4 regions of the Streptomyces sp. NPDC048419 genome follow, and region 1 is predicted to be linked to each of the others. Evidence: riboswitches for the same ligand, from Rfam matches in the RefSeq annotation. Region 1 holds a riboswitch; each other region holds the start of a gene.

The links. Region 1 has a riboswitch for cyclic di-AMP ahead of ACGFYN_RS16850 (M23 family metallopeptidase). Riboswitches for the same ligand answer to the same signal wherever they lie in the genome.
Region 2: linked by a shared signal. The riboswitch ahead of ACGFYN_RS23380 (transglycosylase SLT domain-containing protein) and the one ahead of ACGFYN_RS16850 (M23 family metallopeptidase) in region 1 are both predicted to bind cyclic di-AMP.
Region 3: linked by a shared signal. The riboswitch ahead of ACGFYN_RS03450 (M23 family metallopeptidase) and the one ahead of ACGFYN_RS16850 (M23 family metallopeptidase) in region 1 are both predicted to bind cyclic di-AMP.
Region 4: linked by a shared signal. The riboswitch ahead of ACGFYN_RS04300 (NlpC/P60 family protein) and the one ahead of ACGFYN_RS16850 (M23 family metallopeptidase) in region 1 are both predicted to bind cyclic di-AMP.

Annotation. Positions count from the first base shown of each region.
Region 1 is NZ_JBICXT010000006.1:349,669-355,311, reverse strand. Features, by position in the region: gene ACGFYN_RS16860 (PrsW family intramembrane metalloprotease) at 1-605, shown strand, start outside; partial or broken gene ACGFYN_RS16855 (aldo/keto reductase) at 625-1,602, opposite strand; gene ACGFYN_RS16850 (M23 family metallopeptidase) at 1,757-2,782, opposite strand; cyclic di-AMP (ydaO/yuaA leader) riboswitch at 2,794-2,951, opposite strand; tRNA gene ACGFYN_RS16845 (tRNA-Met) at 3,272-3,345, opposite strand; gene ACGFYN_RS16840 (dihydrofolate reductase family protein) at 3,395-4,528, opposite strand; gene ACGFYN_RS16835 (MarR family winged helix-turn-helix transcriptional regulator) at 4,595-5,110, shown strand; gene ribA (GTP cyclohydrolase II) at 5,218-5,643, shown strand, end outside.
Region 2 is NZ_JBICXT010000011.1:112,044-117,686, forward strand. Features, by position in the region: gene ACGFYN_RS23370 (CHRD domain-containing protein) at 1-425, opposite strand, end outside; gene ACGFYN_RS23375 (polyprenyl synthetase family protein) at 581-1,591, opposite strand; cyclic di-AMP (ydaO/yuaA leader) riboswitch at 2,299-2,504, shown strand; gene ACGFYN_RS23380 (transglycosylase SLT domain-containing protein) at 2,509-2,991, shown strand; gene ACGFYN_RS23385 (HAD family hydrolase) at 3,009-3,848, opposite strand; gene ACGFYN_RS23390 (NAD(P)-binding domain-containing protein) at 3,981-5,183, opposite strand; gene ACGFYN_RS23395 (ATP-grasp domain-containing protein) at 5,255-5,643, opposite strand, start outside.
Region 3 is NZ_JBICXT010000001.1:793,948-799,590, reverse strand. Features, by position in the region: gene ACGFYN_RS03460 (M16 family metallopeptidase) at 1-391, shown strand, start outside; gene ACGFYN_RS03455 (M16 family metallopeptidase) at 388-1,776, shown strand; cyclic di-AMP (ydaO/yuaA leader) riboswitch at 1,967-2,130, shown strand; gene ACGFYN_RS03450 (M23 family metallopeptidase) at 2,143-2,919, shown strand; gene ACGFYN_RS03445 (GntR family transcriptional regulator) at 3,109-3,804, shown strand; gene ACGFYN_RS03440 (HPr family phosphocarrier protein) at 3,967-4,248, opposite strand; gene ACGFYN_RS03435 (GNAT family N-acetyltransferase) at 4,457-5,643, shown strand, end outside.
Region 4 is NZ_JBICXT010000002.1:75,090-80,732, reverse strand. Features, by position in the region: gene pcrA (DNA helicase PcrA) at 1-2,516, opposite strand, end outside; cyclic di-AMP (ydaO/yuaA leader) riboswitch at 2,916-3,086, shown strand; gene ACGFYN_RS04300 (NlpC/P60 family protein) at 3,094-4,266, shown strand; gene ACGFYN_RS04295 (tellurite resistance/C4-dicarboxylate transporter family protein) at 4,360-5,334, shown strand; gene ACGFYN_RS04290 (hypothetical protein) at 5,312-5,643, opposite strand, start outside.

The DNA.
Region 1 (5,643 bases):
CCTCGGAGCGCCAGCATCTGCGGCGGATCCTGGTCCCGCTCTCCGGCCTGCTGCTCGCGATGGGCATGCACGCGATCTGGAACGGCTCGTCGACCTTCGGCGAGTACGGGTTCTTCGCCGTCTACGCCGCCTTCATGGTCCCGGCGTTCGGCCTGCTGACCTGGCTGGTGATCTGGACACGCCAGCGCGAACTGCGCACCGTGCGCGAGGAACTGCCCGCCTACGCCGTGGCCGGCTGGCTCTCCCCCGCCGAGCCCTACGCCCTCGGCTCGATGCGGGCCCGCCGGCTGGCCCGCGACTACGCCGCCCACTACGGCGGCCGGCCCGCGGCACGCCAGGTCACCCAGTACGAGGCGTACGCGACCTCGCTGGCCTTCCTGCGGCACCGGGGCCGGTGCGGCCGCGCCGGCGCGGACTTCGTCGTGAGGGAACGGGAGTTGCTGTACGAGCTGTGGCGGCGGCGCGAGGTGTCGCGTCCGGCGCTGGACTACGCGGCGCGCGCGACGGCGCCCGCGGTCCCCGTGGTCGCGCCGCCCTGGCCGGTGTACGGGGTGTACGGATACCCCGCGATACCGAACCCCGCGTACAACCCGTACCAGTCGTAGGGTCCGCCCGCCCGTGTGATCAGGCCGACGCCTTCGTCAGCCGCGCGACCTCCGCCTCCGTGAGGGTCAGCTCCCCCACCTCCAGCAGCGCCGGCAGCTGCTCCACCGTGCGGGCGGACGCGATCGGTGCGGCGACCGTCGGCTGAGCGGTGAGCCAGGCCAGGGCGACCGCGGGCACCTGGGCGTCGTGCGCGCGGGCGATCTCGTCGAGCGCCGTCAGGACCCGCTGCCCCCGCTCGCTGCCCAGGTACTGCGCCACCCGGCCCGCCCGGGCGCCGTCGACCGGGTGCCGGGCCGGTACTTGCCGGTGAGGAAGCCCGCGGCGAGGGCGTAGTACGGGACGGCCGCGAGGCCGTAGCGCGCTGCCACGTCCTGGAGCTCGCCCTCGTAGGTGTCGCGTGGGACCAGGTTGTAGTGGGGCTGCAATGCCACGTACTTGGCCAGGCCCTCGCGGTCGGAGAAGTCCAGCGACGCGCGCAGCCGGTCGGCCGAGATGTGGGAGGCGGCGATGTGCCGCATCTTGCCGGCCCGCACCAGTTCGTCGAGTGCGCCGACGATCTCCTCGACCGGCACCTCCGGCTTGTCGAAGTGCGTGTAGTAGAGGTCGATGTGATCGGTGTCCAGGCGGCGCGGGGAGGCGTCCGCGGCGGCCTTGATGTTGGCGGCCGTCAGGCCCGGGAACTCGGGGTGCCCGCTGACCTTGGTCGCGATGACCACGTCGTCGCGGTTGCCGCGCGCCCTGCCCCTCCCGCACTCTCGGCTCCGCTCGAGCGGGGGGACCCCCACCCGATGATCGTCTCGGACTCGCCGCCCTGGTTGCCGTCGATCCACGCCGAGTAGGAGTCGGCGGTGTCGAGGAAGTTGCCGCCGGCGGCCGCGTAGGCGTCGAGCAGGACGTGGCCTCGTCGGCGGTCCAGCCGAAGACGTTGCCGCCGAGGCAGCGCGGGAAGACCTCGAGGCCGGAGGAGCCGAGCCGGCGCAGAGTAGGGGACGTCATGCCTTACGCCAACGAATGCGCCGGAGCGGCCCATTCCGTCGGCGCCGCAAAGATCACGTGAACACGGAGCGTGCGACCGGCGGACGCGCGCACGTCCGCCGGCAGCCCTGACGTCGGGGGGAGGCCGCCAGGACCACCGGGGTCCGGGCGTGGATCAGGGGGTGAGGCCCTTGCCGCGCAGCCACGTCATCGGGTCGATGCCCTCGGCCTGGCCGTTCGGGTGGACCTCGAGGTGCAGGTGCGGCCCGGTCACATTGCCGGTGGCGCCGATCCGGCCGATGACCTCGCCCGTGCTGACCTGCTGGCCCACGCTCACGCTGATCGACGACTGGTGGCAGAACCACAGCTCCGTGCCGTCGTCGAGGGTCATGATCGTGCGGTAGCCGTAGGCCCCGGCCCAGCCGGCCTCGGTCACCTTGCCGCTGTGGACGGCCTTGATGGGCGTGCCCGTGGGGGCGGCGAAGTCGAGGCCCGTGTGGTAGCCGGAGGACCACATGGAGCCGGGCTGCCCGAAGGTGCCGGTGATCGTGTAGGACACGACCGGAAGCTTGTACTGCTTGGCCAGTTCGGCCAGACGCGCGGCCTCGGCCGCCTTCTTGGCCTTCGCCTCGGCCTTCTCCTTGGCGGCGGCGGCCTTGGCCGCGGCCTCCTTCTCCGCCTTCTCGGCGGCGTCGCCGGCCTGCTTGGCGATGGCCGCCTCGGTGACGGACCGGGCCTTGCTGTCGACCTGCACCTGCTGGCTCTCGGCCTGCGCCATGATGCGGTCGCGCAGCGCCTGACCGGCGTCCTTGGCGCCCTGGTCGGTGTCCTTGGTGGTCACCCCGACAGTGCTGAGCGCGGTGGCCGAGCCCTTGGGTGTCTCGGTGGAGCCGCCGAACATGTGGCCCACGGAGCCCAGGTCGGGCATGGAGATGGAAACCGGCGGCTTGCCGGTGTTGGCGCTGGCCATGCCGCCCGCGCCGACGGCGGCTATGACGCCGACGCCGAGGACCGTGGAGCTGCGGGCGAGTCCACCGCCGCGCTGCTTGGCGACACGGTGCCGGCCGCGGACCGGCTGGAGGGACTCCTCGGTGGGGTTCCACTCCTCCCACGGACCCTCGTCGGAACGGGGACCGGGGAAGCCGAAGGGCTCGGTGCTCGGCACGAACGGTGCTGCCGGGGCAGGCGGGTTGGACGCCACGTGGGCGCGCTCCTTTCCTTCCTTCTCGCCTACCGGGTTAGCTGACGGGTTCGGAGCAGGAAGGTCTCCTACGCGCGTATACCAGCCGTGCCTCCACGGCGGTATCCATGCGATTCACCCCTGGGTGGTGGTTCCCCGGTTCCCTTGCGGGATTCGGCGCGTGCGCACGGAGCCGACTCTTGTGACGGCTGGGACGACCGCGCTGCGTTATCGAACGTTAATAGACGCGGGGTGCTGATTCCAAGCTGTTCTGCTTGATCATTAATGCTTCTTGGCCTGGACGTACGGACCAAGAGAGGCGAAAAACGGGCGAGTTGACCTCACCCCGTAAACCCCGCCCGTTCTGACGGTGTGTCAGTCGTTATGCGGAAAGCGGTCGCCCGGTCACCACATGTGACGAGCCCCTGTGCCGGCATCCCGAAGGACACTCCTGGGCGGGAAACACTCAGGGCCGGAATCCGTTTCCGGATTCCGGCCCTGAGCCTTGAGTAGCGGGGACAGGATTTGAACCTGCGACCTCTGGGTTATGAGCCCAGCGAGCTACCGAGCTGCTCCACCCCGCGTCGGTGTGACACCAGCATACGCCATCCGCGGGGTCGTCGACGCCACGGCTCAGAAGCCCGGCAGATGGCGGTTCGGCGCCTTGGCCTGCTCCTCGTGTTCCTCCAGCACGACCACCTCCACGCCCTCGGCCGCCAGCAGGCCGCTGCCGTCCGCGTCCGCGACGAAGGTGTCGGGCTCCCGCCAGGCCGTGACCACCCGCCCTACGCCCGCGTCGAGGATCAGCCGGGCGCACGGCTTCGGCCGGGACGCGCGGTGGGTGCAGGGCTCCAGGCTGCTGTAGACCGTGGCCGACGCCAGCCTCGGATCGGCCTGGTCGAGCTTGACCAGGGCCGCCTCCTCGGCGTGCACGACGGGGTCGCCGTCCTCGCGCGAGTGCCCGCGGGCGAGTTCCGTGCCGTCGGCGGCGACGATCACCGCGCCCACGCTGAAGGCCGTGCGGGAGGGCGGGCACAGCGCCGCCAGCTCGCAGGCGAGGGCCAGCCAGTGGTGGTCGGCGGCGGTGGGCAGGGGGCCGGCGCCGGGGGCGGTGGGCTCGTAGCGCATGAGGACGACGTCCTCGATCCGCCGGGTCTCCGTCAGGCGCAGCCGGCCGCCCTGGTAGGCGCCGGGGCCGAAGAGGCGGGGCGCGTCCGGGTCGCCCACGAAGAGCGGGGCGAGGACGAGCTGGAGTTCGTCGGCGAGGCCCTGCTGGAGCAGCTGGGTGTGGATCGTGCCGCCGCCCTCGACCATCAGGCGCCGTACGCCGCGTTCGCCGTGCAGATGCGCGAGGAGCGTGCGCCAGTCGAGGTCGGGGCCGAGCGCGACGACGTCGGCGGCGAGGCCGAGCGCGCGGGCCCGCTGGGCCCCCTTGTCGGTCGTGACGAGGAGCTTGTCGCCGCCGGTGTGCCAGAACTTGGCGTCCGGGTCCAGTTCGCCGGAGCCGCTGACGGTGACCTTGAGGGGGTACTCGGGCCGGCCGGCGGCCACCCGGGCGGCCCTGCGCTGCGGCGAGTTGACCAGCAGCCGCGGGTTGTCGGCGCGGATGGTGCCGGCGCCGACGAGGATCGCGTCGACCGAGGCCCGCACCTCGTCCACGCGGTCGAAGTCGGCGGGGCCGGAGAGCAGGAGGCGTTCGGGGCCGGTGTCGTCGAGGTAGCCGTCGAGGGAGACGGCTGCGGACAGCAGGACGTGGGGGTACGGCATCGGACGCGCTCACTCTCGGCGGCGGGCAGGCTTGGTTAAAGTTTGAAACAAACTTACACTGCACGCATGACGACTCGCTGGCTCACGGAGAAGGAGCAGCGCGCCTGGCGCGCGTACATCGCGGCGACGCACCTCCTGGAGGACGCGATCGACCGGCAGCTCCAGCAGGACGCCGGCATGCCGCATCTGTACTACTCCATCCTGGCCAACCTCTCCGAGACTCCTGAGCGCAGCCTGCGCATGACCGACCTGGCCGCGAAGACGAAGATCACCCGGAGCCGGCTGACGTACGCCGTGACCCGGCTGGAGAAGGACGGCCTGATCCGCCGCGAGGACTGCAAGTGGGACAAACGCAGCAGCTTCGCCACGCTGACGGACGAGGGGATGGCCGTGCTGGAGCGGACGGCGCCGGGACATGTGGAGACCGTACGCTCCCTGCTCTTCGACCGGCTGACCCCTCGGCAGGTGGAACAGCTGGAGGAGATCTTCTCGGGGATCGCGGAGGCGATGGAGAGCGACGAGGAGCGCCCCGCCTCGGAGGACGTCCCGTGGCGCCGCCGCTCCTCCGGCCCTTGTTCGTGACCTGCGCCGCAAATCTGTTGCTTCAAATTTAAAGCAGGGGTAGTGTCCTGCGCCGTAGATCTGCTTCAAATCTGAAGCAGATGCCGACCGGATCCGGGAGACCCCGCATGCCCGACTTCCCCGCCGCCACCACGCGCGCCCGTGTCCGGGTACCGCTGCGCTTCCAGGACGGCTACAGCGTCGACGCCGAACTGGTCACCTTCCACGGCCTGACCGACGGCCAGGAGCATGTGGCCGTCGTGCTCGGCGACCCGGCCCCCGGTACAACGCCTCTGGTCCGGCTGCATTCCGAGTGCCTCACCGGCGACGTGTTCGGCTCCGCCCGCTGCGACTGCGGACCGCAGCTGCGCGAGGCGGTCGAGCGGATAGCGGACCGCGGCGGCGTGCTGCTGTACCTGCGCCAGGAGGGCCGCGGCATCGGTCTCTACAACAAGCTGGACGCCTACGCCCTCCAGGACCAGGGCCTCGACACCTACGAGGCGAACGCGGCCCTGGGCCTCCCCGAGGACGACCGCGACTACACGGCGGCCGCG
Region 2 (5,643 bases), on a different contig from region 1:
AGCAGGCCGGTGAAGTCGACCTTGACGCCGCCGTTGCTGCCCTTGGCGCCCTGGTGGATGTGGAGCATGGTCGGCCTGCCGGTGCCGCGCCAGGTCACGGCGACGGACACCCTGTCCCCCTTCACCTTGATGAACTCCAGTGCGGCGCCGTCCTTGTCCCCGACGGCCGGTCCGCCCGCCACGGGAACCTCGTCGGCTCCCCGGAGGCTGGTGGCGAGAAGGGTACCCCCGGTGCCACCGGACACGGTTCCGCTCTGGCTCACGATGCTCTGCCCGCCCATGCCGCCGGCGTGCCCCGCGTGGTCGGCGCGGGTGCCTCCGGCGGCGAAGGCGGGAATCACCGCGGGGGCGACACCGCCGGCGGCGGCCACCGCGACAGCGGTGACGATCAGGCTCCTACGGCGCTTCGAGAACGTCGCATTCATGCCCATGATGATGTTTTCTCCCCGTAGACCGGCCGACACCCCCTGCGTCGGCCTTCTGTGTATGACTACGGAATGGATCTCAGATTGGACTCAGTCCAGAGTTGTGACCTGTCTCACGGTGCGGACGGACATCGCCTCGCGCTGCCAGGGCCGGCTCAGCCCGCCCGGTGCACCACCGCGTCGCACATCTCCATCAGCGCCAGCTTCGCGTCGCACTCCCTCAGCGGGGCCAGCGCCGCACGCGCGTCCTCGGCGTAGCGCACGGTGTCGCGGCGGGCCTGCTCCAGCGCGGGGTGCTCCCGCAGGCCGGCCAGCGCCTCCTCGAGCCGCGCGTCGTCGCTCAGATCGGAGTCCAGCAGCTCGCTCAGGGCGATGTCCTCGGCCAGCCCCAGCCGCGCCGCCCGCTCCCGCAGCCGCAGCACCGGAAGGGTGGGGATGCCCTCGCGGAGGTCGGTCCCCGGCGTCTTGCCGGACTCGCGCGACTCGGACGCGATGTCCAGCACGTCGTCCGCCAGCTGGAAGGCGACCCCGAGCCGCTCGCCGTACTGCGTCAGCACGTCCACGACCGTCTCGTCGGCGCCCGACATCATCGCCCCGAAGCGGCACGACACGGCCACCAGCGAGCCCGTCTTGCCGCCCAGCACGTCCAGGTAGTGGTCGACCGGGTCCCGCCCGTCCTGCGGCCCCGCGGTCTCCAGGATCTGCCCGGTGACCAACCGCTCGAACGCCTCGGCCTGCACCCGGACCGCCTCGGGCCCGAGGTCGGCCAGGATGTGCGAGGCGCGCGCGAACAGGAAGTCGCCGGTGAGGACCGCGACCGAGTTGCCCCAGCGGGCGTTGGCGCTGTCCACGCCGCGCCGCACCGCGGCCTCGTCCATCACGTCGTCGTGGTACAGCGTCGCCAGGTGGGTCAGCTCCACCACCACGGCCGAGGGCACGACACCCGGCGCGTACGGGTCGCCGAACTGCGCGGCGAGCATCACCAGCAGGGGACGGAACCGCTTGCCACCCGCCCGCACCAGATGCTGGGCGGCCTCCGTGATGAAGGGGACCTCACTCTTGGTGGCTTCGAGCAAACCCTCCTCGACAGCCGCCAATCCGGCTTGGACATCGGCTTCCAGAGCCTGGTCCCGCACGCTCAGCCCGAACGGCCCGACGACGGTCACGAGGGGTCTCCTGTCTGCTGGTGTCTACCTGCGGTTCACGCGGTTTGTCGATAGGTCGCTGACATCACTCAAGTCAGCGTATCCGGTCACCTTTCGATCACCCATGCCGCCCACCCGTCCACCACGGGCGGTATCGGATCACGACCAGTATGTTTTTGATCGCCTCATATGAGCGGATATCTATCGACTTGTCTACCGGCGCATCGGCCGGCCCGGCGGGAGGCGGCGGCCCGTGTCCCGAGGGCTCTCGTGACATCACTCCTCCAGAGGACGACCGCCCTGAGAACGATCTGCACCACATGAGAGGTTCCGTCCCGGCCGACATATGGCCGAGCGGCTTGGGATCGACGGCCATATTTCGTCCCTTTTCACATTCAATGAGGCGATCTGCGCCGAGGTCGAAGACGCCGAAACGATGGCCCGCCACCCGACTTGAGGACGCCGGGATCCCACGGGCGGCTGGTTGAACATGAGTTGGGCTCATTGCCCGATTTGCCTCCCTTATGGACGCCAGTGAGTTGGGTCACGTCGGCCCCTGATCCGACGGTCATTCAGCTACCCCCGTTCTTCCGTCGCCCACACACCAGTTGAGGATTGGCGGCAGCAAAGGATCAAGCGCCCCATAAGCCTCAGACCAAGGTCAATAGGCATGGTCTGTGAATCCGGCACTTGTTCCGGACATGTGCTCTCGCATACGTTCCCGGCCAGTCGGGCAGACGCCGAATCCTGCCGCAGCCCGGCCGACCCATCGACGAACTCACTCGCACGGCAGGAGCGGGGGACCCAGGTAAGTCGCCGGACCGGGCACCGTCCCGGACCGGCTCGGGGTGAAGCCGCGCCGCCGCAAGGCCGCGCGGCCGGGCAGCTCCCGCCCGAACCCGACAGCTCACCTCGCAGGCGCCGGAGAGGAACCCCCCATGTCTGCTGCCGCTCAGCATCGCCGTCCCAAGAACTCCCGCCTCGCCCGCAAGCTCGCCGTGGTCGGCACCGGTGCCGCCGTTCTCGCCCTGCCGGTCCTCGGCGCGACCAGCGCCTCGGCTGCCACGCCGACGACGCTCACCGCGACCTCCATGGGCTACACCGACAACCTCGACGGCTGGATCCGGGCCTCGCTGCAGGTCATGTCGCAGCAGGGCATCCCCGGCTCGTACGACGGCATCTACCGCAACATCATGCGCGAGTCCTCGGGCAACCCCGCCGCCATCAACAACTGGGACTCGAACGCGATCGCCGGCACGCCCTCCAAGGGTCTGCTCCAGGTCATCGACCCGACCTTCCTCGCCTACCACGTGCCCGGCACGCAGCTGAACCCGTACGACCCGGTCGCCAACATCACCGCCGCCTGCAAGTACGCGGCCGCGCGCTACGGGTCGATCGACAACGTCTACGGCGCCTACTAGGACCTGCCGAAAAGGCCCTAGAGCTCACCCGTCCCGCTGAGCTCCTCCACCCTGAAGAACAGTCGCTCGAGGACGACGGCGATGCCGTCGTCCTCGTTCGACAAGGTGATCTCGTCGGCCACGGCCTTGAGTTCGGGATGGGCGTTGGCCATGGCGACGCCGTGCGCCGCCCAGTCGAACATGGGGATGTCGTTGGGCATGTCGCCGAAGGCGATGGTCTCCCGCGGCCCGAGCCCCAGGTGCGCGGCGGCCAGGGCGAGGCCCGTCGCCTTGGTGATGCCGCATGGCTGGAGTTCGACGGTTCCGGGTCCCGACATGGTGACGGTGGCCAGCGAACCCACCACCGAGCGCGCCGTCGACGCCAACTCGTCGTCGGACAGGTCGGGATGGCGCAGCAGCACCTTGCTGATGGGCGCGCACCACAGGTCGTCGCGCCGGTCGACCCGTACGGCCGGCAGCGTGGGGTGCGGCATCAGATAGCCGGGCTCGATGAGCGTGAGTCCCTCCACTCCGTCCTGGTCGACGGCCGCGTACACCTGGCCCACCTCGGCCTCGATCTTGCCGAGGGCGGTCTCGGCCAGTTCCCGGTCCAAGGTGACGGACCACAGCAGACGGTCCGCGCCGGCGTCGTACACCTGCGCGCCCTGTCCGCACACCGCGAGCCCCGTGCTGCCCAGGTCGTCGAGGAGCGGCCGCACTCTGGGGGCCGGCCGGCCCGTCACGACCAGGTGCCGGGCGCCGGCCCCGGCCACCCGCGCGAGTGCGGCGAGGGACCGGTCGGACAGCGTGTCGTCGCCTCTGAGCAGCGTGCCGTCCAGGTCGGTGGCGATGAGTGAATATGCGGTGGGTGCGGCCATGATCAGAGAATACGGACCGGACGCGCCGCCGACTCATCGCGAACCGGACGACCACGGTGCCCACCGCGCCCTCCGCCCAACTCCCTTGCCTCCGCCGGTCCTTCACTCCTGCCCGGTACTCCGGGCCCCGGTCTAACCATGAGCTGCCGCCAGGTGCGCGGCCAGCCTCGGCGAGGCGAACTCCGTGCCGCACACGAAACGCATCACCGGTCCGTACGACGCCGCCGCCGGCAGGCCCGTGAAGTACAGACCCGGGACCGAGGAGACGTATCCCGCGCCCAGTCTGGGCGTGCCCCGGCTCACCGCCAGCCGGGTGCGCAGCTCGTGGCCGAGGAAGTCCATCGCCGCGATGTCCACCCGGTAGCCGGTGGCCGCGATCACGTGGTCCGCGGCCAGCTCCTGGGTGCGGCCCGCGTGCGTGCGGGCCGTCAGCCTCGGGCTGCCGTCGGACGCGTCCGCCCGCACGATCCGGTCGACCTCGCTGACCTGCACCTTCCCCTCGAAACGGTCGCGCAGCCAGCATGCGCCGAGCGGACCGAGGACGCGGCGCACCAGGTAGTGGCGGGCCCCGGCCGGGAGGTAGCGGTAGGGGTGCGGGTAGTAGCTGAGGGCCCACAGGGACCAGGCGCGGCCGAAGGGCGACTCGGGGCGCAGCTTCGGCTGCTGCCACGGCGGCGATCCGAAGGCGACCTTGCCGCGGCCGCGCGAGACCACCCGCACCTGGGCGCCAGCCTCCGCCGCCAGCGCCGCCGTCTCCAGCGCGGACTGCCCGGCGCCGACGACGATCAGGTCCTGGCCGGCGTAGCGCGAAAGGTCGTGCTCCTGGGAGCTGTGGGAGACCGGGCCCGTGGGCGCCGGTCCCTCCGGCACTGCCGCGGCGAGCTCCGGCGGCACATGCGCCAGGCCGGACAGGCCGGTCGCCACGACGACCGCGCGGGCGGTGAACAACTCCCCCGAGTCCAGCTTCAGTTCGAAGCCGCCGCCCCGGTGGCGGTCCACCGAGACCACCCGCACCTGCTCCAGTTCGGGCACGAGCCGGTCCCGGAACCACTCGCCGTAGCCGATGAAGCTCTCGATCGGGATGATGTCCTCGTCCGTGACCAGCCGCCTGATGCCGGCGGCCGCGCAGTAGTCGACGAGGTTGTGGCCCTGCTGGGGGGCGTCGATGCTGGAGGCGACCGGAGTCGACTTCAGGAGCATGCCCGCGGGCATGTGGTCGCGCCAGCTGACCATGGGGTCGCCGAAGACGCGCACCGGGATGCCGCGGGCCTTGAGATGGGCGGCGGTCGACAGGCCGAACGGCCCGGCGCCGATGACTGCAACCGGTTGCATCACGAAGTCCCTCCCCAGGACGTCACTTCGCCACTTCGTGTCCGGGCTCTCGCAGCTGGTCGGGGTCTGGTCGGCTAGCTGCTCGAACCGGTGCTGCTGCCACGGCGGTTGGTCCGCCACAGCTGAAACAGATGCTTCGCGCCCGGCCGCACGAAGCGCGCGAGCATCGTGAGGAACGGCAGCGGGTCGTCACCCGCGAGCCAGGCCAGCTCCGTCCCGCTCGCGCGCGCCGGTGCGTGCGGCGTGGTGTAGCCGCTTCGGCGGTAGGCGAGCAGGGCGGGCAGGTCGATGTTCTCCACGATGTACCGGTGGCCGGCCCGCTGTTCCCCCTCCGGAACAGGGCGTCCGGTCAGATTCAGGTGCATGGCGCGGACCACGTCCACCCCCGACTCGTTCTCGAAGAGTCGGAACTGGGCGCCCATACGCGGGTTGAAGTCGAGGAGCTTGTACTGGCCGTCGCGCC
Region 3 (5,643 bases), on a different contig from region 1:
GCCGGTCATCGAGACCGCCATCGACGAGGAGCTCGCCCGGTTCGCCGAGGAGGGCCCGACGGCCGAGGAAATGGAGCGCGCCCAGGCCCAGTTGGAGCGCGAGTGGCTGGACCGGCTCGGCACGGTCGCGGGCCGCGCCGACGAACTGTGCCGGTTCGCCGTCCTGTTCGGCGACCCGCAGCTCGCCCTGACCGCCGTGCAGCGCGTCCTGGAGGTGACGCCCGAGGAGGTCCAGGAGGTCGCCAAGGCCCGCCTGCGCCCCGACAACCGCGCGGTGCTCGTCTACGAGCCCGTCTCGGCCGAGGCCGCCCAGGACGCGAATCCCCCAGAAGACCCCGAGGCCGAGGCCACGGTCGAGGCCGGCGACGACAACGAGGAGGCGGCCAAGTGAGCGAGCTCGCCACGATGGAGTTCCACCCGCAGCCCCAGGCCGGCGAGGCCAGGCCCTGGGCGTTCCCGGCCCCCGAGCGCGGCGCGCTCGGCAACGGCATGACCGTTCTGCGCTGCCACCGCCCCGGCCAGCAGGTCGTCGCGGTGGAGGTGTCCCTGGACGCGCCCCTGGAGGCCGAGCCGGCCGCCGTCGAGGGCGTCGCCACGATCATGGCGCGGGCCTTCTCGGAGGGCACCGACAAGCACTCCGCCGAGGAGTTCGCCGCCGAGCTGGAGCGCTGCGGCGCCACCCTCGACGCGCACGCCGATCACCCGGGCGTCCGTCTGAGCCTCGAAGTCCCGGTCTCCCGCCTGGCCAAGGCGCTCGGTCTGATGTCCGACGCCCTCAGGGCGCCCGCGTTCGCCGACAGCGAGGTGGAGCGGCTGGTCCGCAACCGTCTGGACGAGATCCCGCACGAGCTGGCCAACCCCTCCCGCCGTGCCGCCAAGGAACTCTCCAAGGAGCTGTTCCCGGCGACTTCGCGCATGTCGCGACCGCGCCAGGGCACCGAGGAGACGGTCGAGAAGATCGACGCCGCGGCCGTACGCGCCTTCTACGACCGCCATGTCCGGCCCGCCACCGCCACCACCGTGGTCGTCGGCGACCTGACCGGCATCGACCTGGACGCCCTGCTCGGGGACACCCTGGGCGCCTGGACGGGCACCCCGGCCGAGCCCCGTCCGGTACCGCCGGTGACCGCCGACGACACCGGGCGCGTGGTCATCGTGGACCGCCCCGGCGCCGTCCAGACCCAGTTGCTCATCGGCCGCGTCGGCGCCGACCGGCACGACCGCGTCTGGCCCGCGCAGGTGCTCGGCACGTACTGCCTGGGTGGCACCCTCACCTCCCGCCTGGACCGCGTCCTGCGCGAGGAGAAGGGCTACACCTACGGTGTGCGCGCGTTCGGCCAGGTCCTCAGGTCCGCCCCGGACGGCACGGGCGCAGCGATGCTCGCCATCAGCGGCTCCGTCGACACGCCCAACACGGGCCCGGCGCTCGGGGATCTGTGGGCGGTGCTGCGCACGCTGGCCGAGGGCGGCCTGACCGACGCCGAGCGTGACGTCGCCGTGCAGAACCTCGTCGGGGTGGCGCCGCTCAAGTACGAGACCGCCGCGGCCGTGGCGAGCACGCTGGCCGACCAGGTCGAGCAGCACCTGCCGGACGACTACCAGGCGACGCTGTATCAGCAGCTCGCCGCCACCGGCACGGTGGAGGCCACCGCGGCCGCCGTGAACGCCTTCCCGATGGACCGCCTGGTGACGGTCCTCGTCGGTGACGCGGCCCAGATCAAGGAGCCCGTCGAGGCTCTGGGCATCGGCGAAGTCACCGTGGTGTCCGCGGAGTAGGGACACGCGCGCGTGAGGGCCCTGGTGACCGATGAGTCACCAGGGCCCTTGTATGTCCGAATTGAGGGAGAGTTGCCTGTCTGCCCTGTGGGATGCGCTACAAAAGCCGAGTTCCGTTTGGGAATTGAAGACCGCTCTGCCTAGCGTCGTCCGGGCTGTTCGTCAGGCAGTGCGCCGCGCCCGCGGCACCGGACAGTCATCGCCGAGTCCCCGTACGGCGCAAGCCAGGGGAGCCGGGGACCCACCGCAGTCCCTGGGGTGAATCGGACGCCCGCGCGCAAGCGAGGGGGTCCGTAGGAGACCTTCCTGCTCCGAACCCGTCAGCTAACCCGGTAGGCGAGAGGGAAGGAAAGGACCAGCCAGTTCATGGCGTTCATCTGCGCCACCGGGAAGCACCGTCGTCCCAGCAGGATCAAGCGCGGCACCGTCCAGGCGGCCGGCGTCGCGGCCCTCGCCACCACCGGCATCGTCGGCGGTCTCGCCGCCCCCTCGTTCGCCGCGGAGAACTCTGCCGAGAACTCCGTCGAGCAGACCGGCCTCAACCCCGTCATCACCATCGGCAACACGATCGCAGCGAAGATCGACGCCCAGGCCGAGGCCCAGAAGAACGCCGCCGAGGAGGCCGCCCGCAAGAAGGCCGCCGAGGAGGCCGCGCGTCTGAAGGCCGCCGCGAAGGCCAAGGCGGAGCACGAGGCCAAGCAGCGCGCTGCCCGTGCCGCCGAGCGCAGGCGCCTGAACGGCTTCGTCGCCCCGATATCGAACTCGTACGTCTCGACGGGCTACAAGACCGGCGGCTCCCTGTGGTCCTCCGGCAGCCACACGGGCATCGACTTCCACGCCGCCAGCGGCACGACCGTCCACGCCGTCGGTGCCGGCACCGTCGTCCAGACCGGCTGGGGCGGCGCCTACGGCAACCAGATTGTCATCAAGATGCACGACGGCACGTACACCCAGTACGGCCACCTGTCGTCCATCGGTGTCTCGGTGGGCCAGACGGTCACCCCGGGGCAGCAGATAGGTCTCTCCGGTTCCACCGGCAACACCACCGGACCGCACCTGCACTTCGAGGCCCGCACGACGCCCGAGTACGGCTCGGACATCGACCCCGTCGCCTACCTGCGCTCGCACGGCGTCGACGTCTGACGCACCACCGCGCGATCTCCCCGAGGCCCCGGCTCCCGAGCCGGGGCCTTTCGGTGTTTCACCGGCCCCGTGTCCAAAAAATATGCATGGATTCCGGACCGCCGTCGGAAATTCCGGCCCGGTGCAATAGAGTCACCGGAACGCACGTCAATCATCGGCGTTTCGCGGGGATTAAGTCGGAGGTCCGTCATGCGTATTCCGGCGCACTCGGTGTGCACGGCGATCCGGGACGACATCGTCGCGGGTGTCTACGAGCGCGGCGGCCGGCTCACCGAGGAACTACTCGCCCGCCGCTACGGCGTCTCGCGCGTCCCCGTGCGTGAGGCGCTGCGCACCCTGGAGGCGGAGGGCTTCGTGGTGACCCGGCGGCACGCGGGCGCGTGCGTGGCGGAACCCAACGAGCAGGAGGCCGCCGACCTGCTGGAGATGCGCGTGCTCCTGGAGCCGCTCGCCGCCTCCCGTGCCGCGCAGCGGCGCACCGAGGCCCATCTCAAGGTCCTGCGCGGCCTGGTCAGGCTGGGGCAGGAGCGGGCCAGGCGCGGCAACAGCGAGGATCTGCGCTCCCTGGAGGGCTGGTTCCACGAGACGCTCGCCCAGGCCTCCGGCAGTCCCGCGCTGACCTCGATGCTGACCCAGCTGCGGCACAAGATCGCCTGGATGTACGCCGTGGAGGCGCCCGCCAGCCCCGTGGAGTCCTGGGCGGAGCACGGCGCGATCGTCGACGCCGTGGCCCGCGGCGACAGCGAGCGCGCGCGTGCGGTCACGACCCTGCACGCCGAGCGCTCCGGTGCGGTGCACCGGCCGCGGTTCGCCCTCGGCGGCGGTCGCACCGACCGTGTGAGGACCTCGCAACATGCCGTAAACGTGACGGGCCCGCGGCATTAACATGCGCGCCGTATACAAAGAGGGCGGAATTGGCCGGGGGGTTGTTTCCGCTGCCCGCGGCCGGGAATTCCACTGGTGTTGATCGGAATTTCTGCCTCCCTTGCGGAGGAAATGCGAAGGGCTCGCCCGGTAATTCGGACGAGCCCTTCGGTGGTGCCGTGATCAGACGGTCTCGGGGAGTTCCTCGAGGCCTTCGGAGACCAGCTTCGCCAGTCGGTCGAGGGCCGCGTCGGCGCCCTCGGCGCCGGAGGCGAGGACGATCTCCTCGCCACCCTGGGCGCCGAGGCCCAGGACGGCCAGCATGGAGGCCGCGTTGACGGCGTTGCCGTCGGCCTTGGCGATCGTCACCGGGATACCTGCGGCCGTGGCGGCCCGGACGAAGATGGAAGCGGGGCGGGCGTGGAGGCCCTCGGCCCAGCCGACGTTGACGCGGCGCTCAGCCATGTGATGCTGCCCTTCGGTGTTCAGGGTTGTCTAGACCAGTTTCCCACAACGTGAAGCATGTCCGGAGCGGTCCTTCGCTCCGTCCGAAGGTGGGTCGTCGAACCGCGGCCTCGGCCCGACTTGCGTCCTTCTTCTGTTCTCGGCGACTGCCGTCCTCCCCACAGACTGCCTCGCGCCGTTGTCGGACGCGAGCCGTACTCTGGGGCCCATGCAGACCTCGTCGGACCGGCATGAGTATCCCGCCCACTGGGAAGCCGACGTGGTGCTGCGCGACGGTGGCACCGCGCGCATCCGCCCCATCACCGTTGATGACGCCGAGCGCCTGGTCAGCTTCTACGAGCAGGTGTCGGACGAGTCCAAGTACTACCGCTTCTTCGCGCCGTACCCTCGTCTGTCCGCCAAGGACGTCCACCGCTTCACGCACCACGACTTTGTGGACCGGGTGGGACTCGCGGCCACGGTCGGCGGCGAGTTCATCGCCACCGTACGCTACGACCGCATCGGCGCCGACGGAATGCCCGCGTCCGCACCGGCCGACGAGGCCGAGGTCGCCTTCCTCGTCCAGGACGCCCACCAGGGGCGCGGCGTCGCCTCCACCCTGCTCGAGCACGTCGCCGCGGTCGCCCGTGAGCGGAACATCCGCCGCTTCACCGCCGAGGTGCTCCCCGCCAACGTCAAGATGATCAAGGTGTTCACGGACGCCGGGTACACCCAGAAGCGCAGCTTCGAGGACGGCGTCGTACACCTGGAGTTCGACATCGAGCCCACCGACCGGTCGCTCGCCGTGCAGCGCGCGCGGGAGCAGCGCGCGGAGGGGCGGTCCGTGCGGCGGCTGCTCCTGCCCGGCTCCGTCGCCGTCGTGGGCACCGGCCGCACGCCCGGCGGCGTCGGCCGCGGCATCCTCGACAACATCCGGGACGCCGGCTTCACCGGATCGCTCCACGCGGTGAACAAGGCGCTCCCCGAAGAGCTCAAGGAGCTCGACGGGGTGCCGGCGTACCGCTCGGTGCGGGACATCGACGGGCCCGTCGACCTCGCGGTGGTCGCCGTCCCGGCCGACCACGTGCCCGAGGTCGTCACCGAGTGCGGCGAGCACGGCGTGCAGGGACTCGTCGTCGTCTCCGCCGGATACGCCGAGAGCGGGCCGGAGGGACGCGAGCGCCAGCGCGAACTCGTGCGGCACGCGCGCACGTACGGCATGCGGATCATCGGGCCGAACGCCTTCGGCATCATCAACACCTCCCCCGGGATACGGCTGAACGCCTCGCTCGCACCCGAGATGCCCCGCGCCGGCCGGATCGGCCTGTTCGCCCAGTCCGGTGCCATCGGCATCGCGCTGCTGTCCCGGCTGCAGCGCCGCGGCGGCGGAGTCACCGGGGTCACGGGCGTCTCGAC
Region 4 (5,643 bases), on a different contig from region 1:
TACAGCTTCTCCACCGGTGCGTACCGCAGCAGCAGCCGCTTCGGTTTCGTGTCGCCGAAGTCGATCGTCGCCTCGGCGTTCCCACCCGTGCCCTTCACGGCGACGACCGTGCCGAGCCCGAACTGGTCGTGGGTGACCCGGTCGCCGACGGCCAGCGAGACCACCGGCTTGTCGGAGGCGCGGCTGGTGGCGAAGCCGGACGCGCCCGAGGCCGAGGAGCGCGAGCGGGAGGACGACAGGGAGGCGGCCACACCGGACGCCGGGCCGGAGGAGACCGGTGACGTGGCGCCCGTCCGCTTCCAGTCGACGTGCTGGGCCGGGATCTCCTCCAGGAACCGGGAGGGCGGGTTGTAGGACGGCTGGCCCCAGGCGCTGCGCAGCGACGACCGGGTCAGATACAGCCGTTCACGCGCGCGCGTGATGCCGACGTAGGCGAGCCGGCGCTCCTCCTCCAGCTCCTTGGTCTGGCCGAGGGCGCGCATGTGCGGGAAGACGCCGTCCTCCATGCCGGTCAGGAAGACGACCGGGAACTCGAGGCCCTTGGCGGTGTGCAGGGTCATCAGGGTGATGACTCCGGAGCCGTCCTCCTCCTCGTCCGGGATCTGGTCGGAGTCGGCGACCAGCGCGACCCTCTCCAGGAAGTCGGAGAGCCCGGGGGGCTCCTCGCCCTCGCCCGCCTCCTGCTCGAACTCCAGGGCCACGGCCGCGAGTTCCTGGAGGTTCTCGATACGGGTCTTGTCCTGCGGGTCGGTCGACGCCTGCAACTCGGCCAGGTAGCCGGTCCGTTCGAGGATCGCCTCCAGGACGGTCGCCGGGCCCGCGCCGGACTCGACGATCGTACGGAGGTCCTCCATCAGCGTGTTGAACTTCTTGACGGCGTTGGCGGAGCGCGCCGCCATGCCGTACGCCTCGTCGACGCGGCGCAGCGCCTGCGGGAAGCTGATCTTCTCCCGCTGGGAGAGGGCGTCGATCATCGCCTCCGCTCGCTCGCCGATGCCGCGCTTGGGGACGTTCAGGATGCGGCGCAGCGGGACCGAGTCCTCCGGGTTGGCCAGCACGCGCAGGTAGGCCAGGACGTCCCGGACCTCCTTGCGCTCGTAGAAGCGGACGCCGCCGACGACCTTGTAGGGCAGGCCGACGCGGATGAAGACCTCTTCGAAGACACGGGACTGGGCGTTCGTGCGGTAGAAGACGGCGACGTCGCCGGCCTTCGCGTCGCCCGCGTCCGTGAGACGGTCTATCTCGTCGGCGACGAACTGGGCCTCGTCGTGCTCGGTGTCGGCGACGTAGCCCGTGATGCGCGCGCCCGCGCCCGCGTTGGTCCACAGGTTCTTGGGGCGGCGGGACTCGTTGCGCTCGATGACCGCGTTGGCCGCGGTCAGGATGGTCTGCGTGGAGCGGTAGTTCTGCTCCAGCAGGATCGTCGTCGCGTCCGGGTAGTCCTCCTCGAACTGGAGGATGTTGCGGATCGTCGCCCCGCGGAAGGCGTAGATGGACTGGTCGGCGTCGCCCACGACGCACAGTTCGGCGGGCGCCAGGTCGTACTCGTTGGGCGGTACGTCCTCGTCGTGGGCCGCCGTGCCCACGAGTTCGCGCACCAGCGCGTACTGGGCGTGGTTGGTGTCCTGGTACTCGTCGACGAGGACGTGCCGGAAGCGGCGGCGGTAGTGCTCGGCGACGTCCGGGAAGGCGCGCAGCAGATTGACCGTGGTCATGATCAGGTCGTCGAAGTCGAGGGCGTTCGCCTCGCGCAGCCGCGACTGGTACATGGCGTAGGCCTGGGCGAGGGTCTTCTCGAACCCTCCCCCGGAGCCGATAGCCTGGGAGGCGCCCCCAGCGGCCTGCGCGGCGAAGTCCTCCTCGTCGATCAGCTCGTTCTTCAGGTTGCTGATCTTGGCACTGAAGGACTTCGGCGGGTAGCGCTTGGGGTCGAGGTCCAGGTCACGGCAGACCAGGGCCATCAGGCGCTTGGAGTCGGCGGCGTCGTAGATCGAGAACGACGACGTGAAGCCGAGCTTCTTCGACTCGCGGCGCAGGATGCGCACGCACGCGCTGTGGAAGGTCATCACCCACATCGCGTTCGCGCGCGGGCCGACGAGGTGCTCGACGCGCTCCTTCATCTCGCCCGCGGCCTTGTTGGTGAAGGTGATCGCGAGGACCTGGCCCGGGTGCACGTTCCGCTCGGCGAGCAGGTGGGCGATGCGGTGGGTGAGCACACGGGTCTTGCCGGAGCCGGCACCGGCCACGATGAGCAGGGGCGTGCCGGAGTGGACGACGGCCGCGCGCTGGTTCTCGTTCAGCCCGTCCAGCAGGGCGGCCGCGTCGATCGCCGGACGCGGGGCGCCGTCGCGGTAGTAGGAGTCCCGGTCCGGCGGCACGTCGAACTTCCCACCGAACAGATCGTCCGGAACCGGCTCCGGTACATGATCGTCCTCGGGCGGCGGCGGGGGCTCCCCCTCGTGCCCGCGAGGGGCTTTGAGGTCCGCCAGGAAGCTGTCGTCAAAGAGGCTGCTCATCGCCTTCCGAGTCTAGGGCGCCTCACTGACAGCCCGCCGCCACCCCGGGAACTTCGCCGGATCGGTGAGATGGCGTGCCCGGAAGCCGCCCCGTGGCCTGCTGCCGTCCAGGGCCGCATCGTCACGTTCCGCAATCACTCGAGGGCAGTCCGCAATGCCCCGCACCTGACCGCGACCGGCCGGAAGTCAGCTCCCGGAACCGGGCACACAACACCAGTCCGGCCAGAATCGGCACGCATCCGCGCAGATCGTTCCGGAAGGACCGCGCCCGGTGACGCCTCGACCAAAGGTCACGAAAATGTATCGGGCATATCGAACATCAACCTTCACAGGGGTCACACGAGTTGGCTACGGTTCCGGGCAGGCCGTACGACCCCCACCGGCGAACGTCGCCGGGCCGCGCGGCCTCCGCCGAATCCGGCGCGCCACCGCGTATCCGGAACCGGGGACCCACCGTTCCCGGGGTGAATCGGTCCGACTCCCGCACAGGGCCCGGACCGTAGGGCAAGCCTTCCGAACCACCCGCCCGAACCCGACAGCTAACCCGGTAGGCGGAACGTGGAAGGAGTCGCCTCCCTTGGCGTCGCACCGCAAGTCGCGCCCCTCAGGTTCACGCGTCGCAGGCATACGCACACCCGCTCTCGCCACGGCCGCGCTCACCTCCGTGGCCCTGCTGTCCCAGTCGGCCAACGCCGCCCCCGTGGCCGACGGCAAGCCGAGCGTGGAGGAGGTCGAGAAGAAGGTCGACGACCTCTACCGTCAGGCGGAATCGGCCACCGAGAAGTACAACGCGGCCAAGGAGAAGACCACGACGCAGCGCAAGCGCGTGGACACCCTCCTCACCGACGTCGCCGAGCGCACCCAGAAGCTCAACGACGAGCGCGAGCAGCTCGGCACGTTCGCCGCGGCCCAGTACCGCACCGGCGCCGCCGCGCCCGACACGGCGACCTTCCTGCTCGCCGACTCCCCGCAGGACTACTTCGACCAGACGCAGCTGATGGGGCGTATGACCTCCCGTCAGAAGAGCGCGGTCGACGACTACTTCACCGAGCAGTCCGCGACGATGAAGAAGCGCCAGGAGGCGTCCAAGGACCTCCAGACGCTCACCGCGACGCAGGACGACCTGCGGACGGCCAAGTCCACGGTGCAGAAGAAGCTCTCCGACGCGCGTGAGCTGCTGTCGAAGCTGAACGCCGAGGAGAAGGCGCGGCTCGCGGCGATCCAGAAGCAGAAGGAAGAGGAGGCCGCCCGCCAGGCGGCCGAGCTGGCCAGGAAGCAGGCGGCCGCGCAGAAGGCCAAGGAGGAGGCCGCGGCCAAGGCGAGCAGCTCCACCTCCGGCTCGTCCTCGGACTCGGGCTCCACATCCACCTCCACCAGCGACTCCACGTACGCCACCAAGGCCGCGAAGACGCTCGCCTTCGCCCGTGCGCAGATGGGCAAGCCGTACGTCTGGGGCGCCACCGGCCCCGACTCCTACGACTGCTCCGGCCTCACCCAGGCCGCCTGGAAGGCCGCCGGCGTCAGCCTCCCGCGCACCACCTACGACCAGGTCGACGCCGGCACCACGGTCTCCCTCACCGACGCCCAGCCGGGCGACCTGATCTTCTTCTACGACGACATCAGCCACGTCGGCATCTACATCGGCAACGGCATGATGATCCACGCCCCGAAGCCCGGCGCGTACGTCCGCGAGGAGTCGATCTACTACGCCGGCTCGTCGATCATCCACAGCGTGGTGCGGCCGGCCTGAGACACGCGCGGGGCACTCCCCCGCGCGTAAATTTGCCGCGCCCGCGCGCGTGCCCCGCCCGCAACACCTCTCGCGCTCCCTAGCATCGGCCCCATGTCCGGACCGACCTCCTTCCGCGCCTGGTGGGCGCAGCGTCCGCCGGCGGCGGGCGCCGCCGTGATGGCCACCGGCATCGTGTCGGTCGGTCTGTATCTGACGGAGCACGCGGTGCTGTCGCGGATCGCCCTGGTCCTGGCCTGTGCGGCCTGGGTGGGTCTGGCGGCGGACTTCGGCATGCGCCTGGTGCGGGACCGGGAGAGGTGGTGGGCGGACGCGCGCAGGCCGCAGTCGCTCACCGCCGTCGCGGCGACCGCCGTACTCGGGGCCCGGTTCTCCCTGGCCGGCCGGCCGACCCTGGCCGAGGCCCTGCTCGCGCTGGCGGCCGTGCTGTGGCCGGTGCTGCTCGTCGAGGTCGTACGGAACTGGCAGCGCCGTATGCCGGGATCGGTGTTCCTGTGCTGCGTGGCCACGCAGGGGCTCGCGGTGCTCGGCGCCACGCTCGCCGGGGCCGAGGCGACGGCATGGCTCGCGCACACGGCGCTCGTGCTGTTCGGACTCGGGCTCGTCCTGTACTGCGTCGCGCTGACCCGCTTCGACCTGGGGCAGGTGACGGAGGGGCGTGGGGACCACTGGGTGGCGGGCGGTGCGCTCGCCATCTCTTCGCTCGCCGGGTCCAAGCTCCTCGCCGCGGACAGTGCGCGCCTGTACCTGTGGAACGACGACGACCGCGGCGTCCTGCGCTCAATCACGGCGGCCCTGCTCGTGCTCGACCTGGCCTGGTACGCCGTGCTGCTCGTCGGCGAGGCGGCCCGGCCGCGGCTGCGCTACGACGCGCGCCGCTGGGCGACCGTGTTCCCGCTGGGCATGACGGCCGCGGCGCTGCTGTCCGCCGCCTCGGCCCTGGACGCCCCGTGGCTGAAGGGGCCCGGGCAGGTGCTGCTGTGGATCGCCGTGGCGGTGTGGGTGGCCGTCGCCGCGGGGGCCGCGGCGGACGTCCGCGCCGGTCTCAGGTCCACAGCACCGCAATGAAGATGTTCGCCGTGGTGAGCAGGCCCACCAGTGCGAACAGGCCCTTGTCCACCTTCTCGTCGTCCCGCTTCACGTAGACCAGGCCGAGGATCACCACCAGCAGCGCCAGCTTGATGCCGATCTTGATGGTGTTGACGTCGTGGTCGTCGGCCTGGTTGAGGCCGACCAGGACCGCGCCGGTGACCAGCATCGTCAGCGCCCCGTGCAGCATGCCGGGGACGAAGCGGGCCGTGCCCTGTCCCATCGCCTTCAGCTGGGTGAGGAAGCCACCGAGCAGCGCGGCGATGCCGATGATGTGCAGGGCGACGA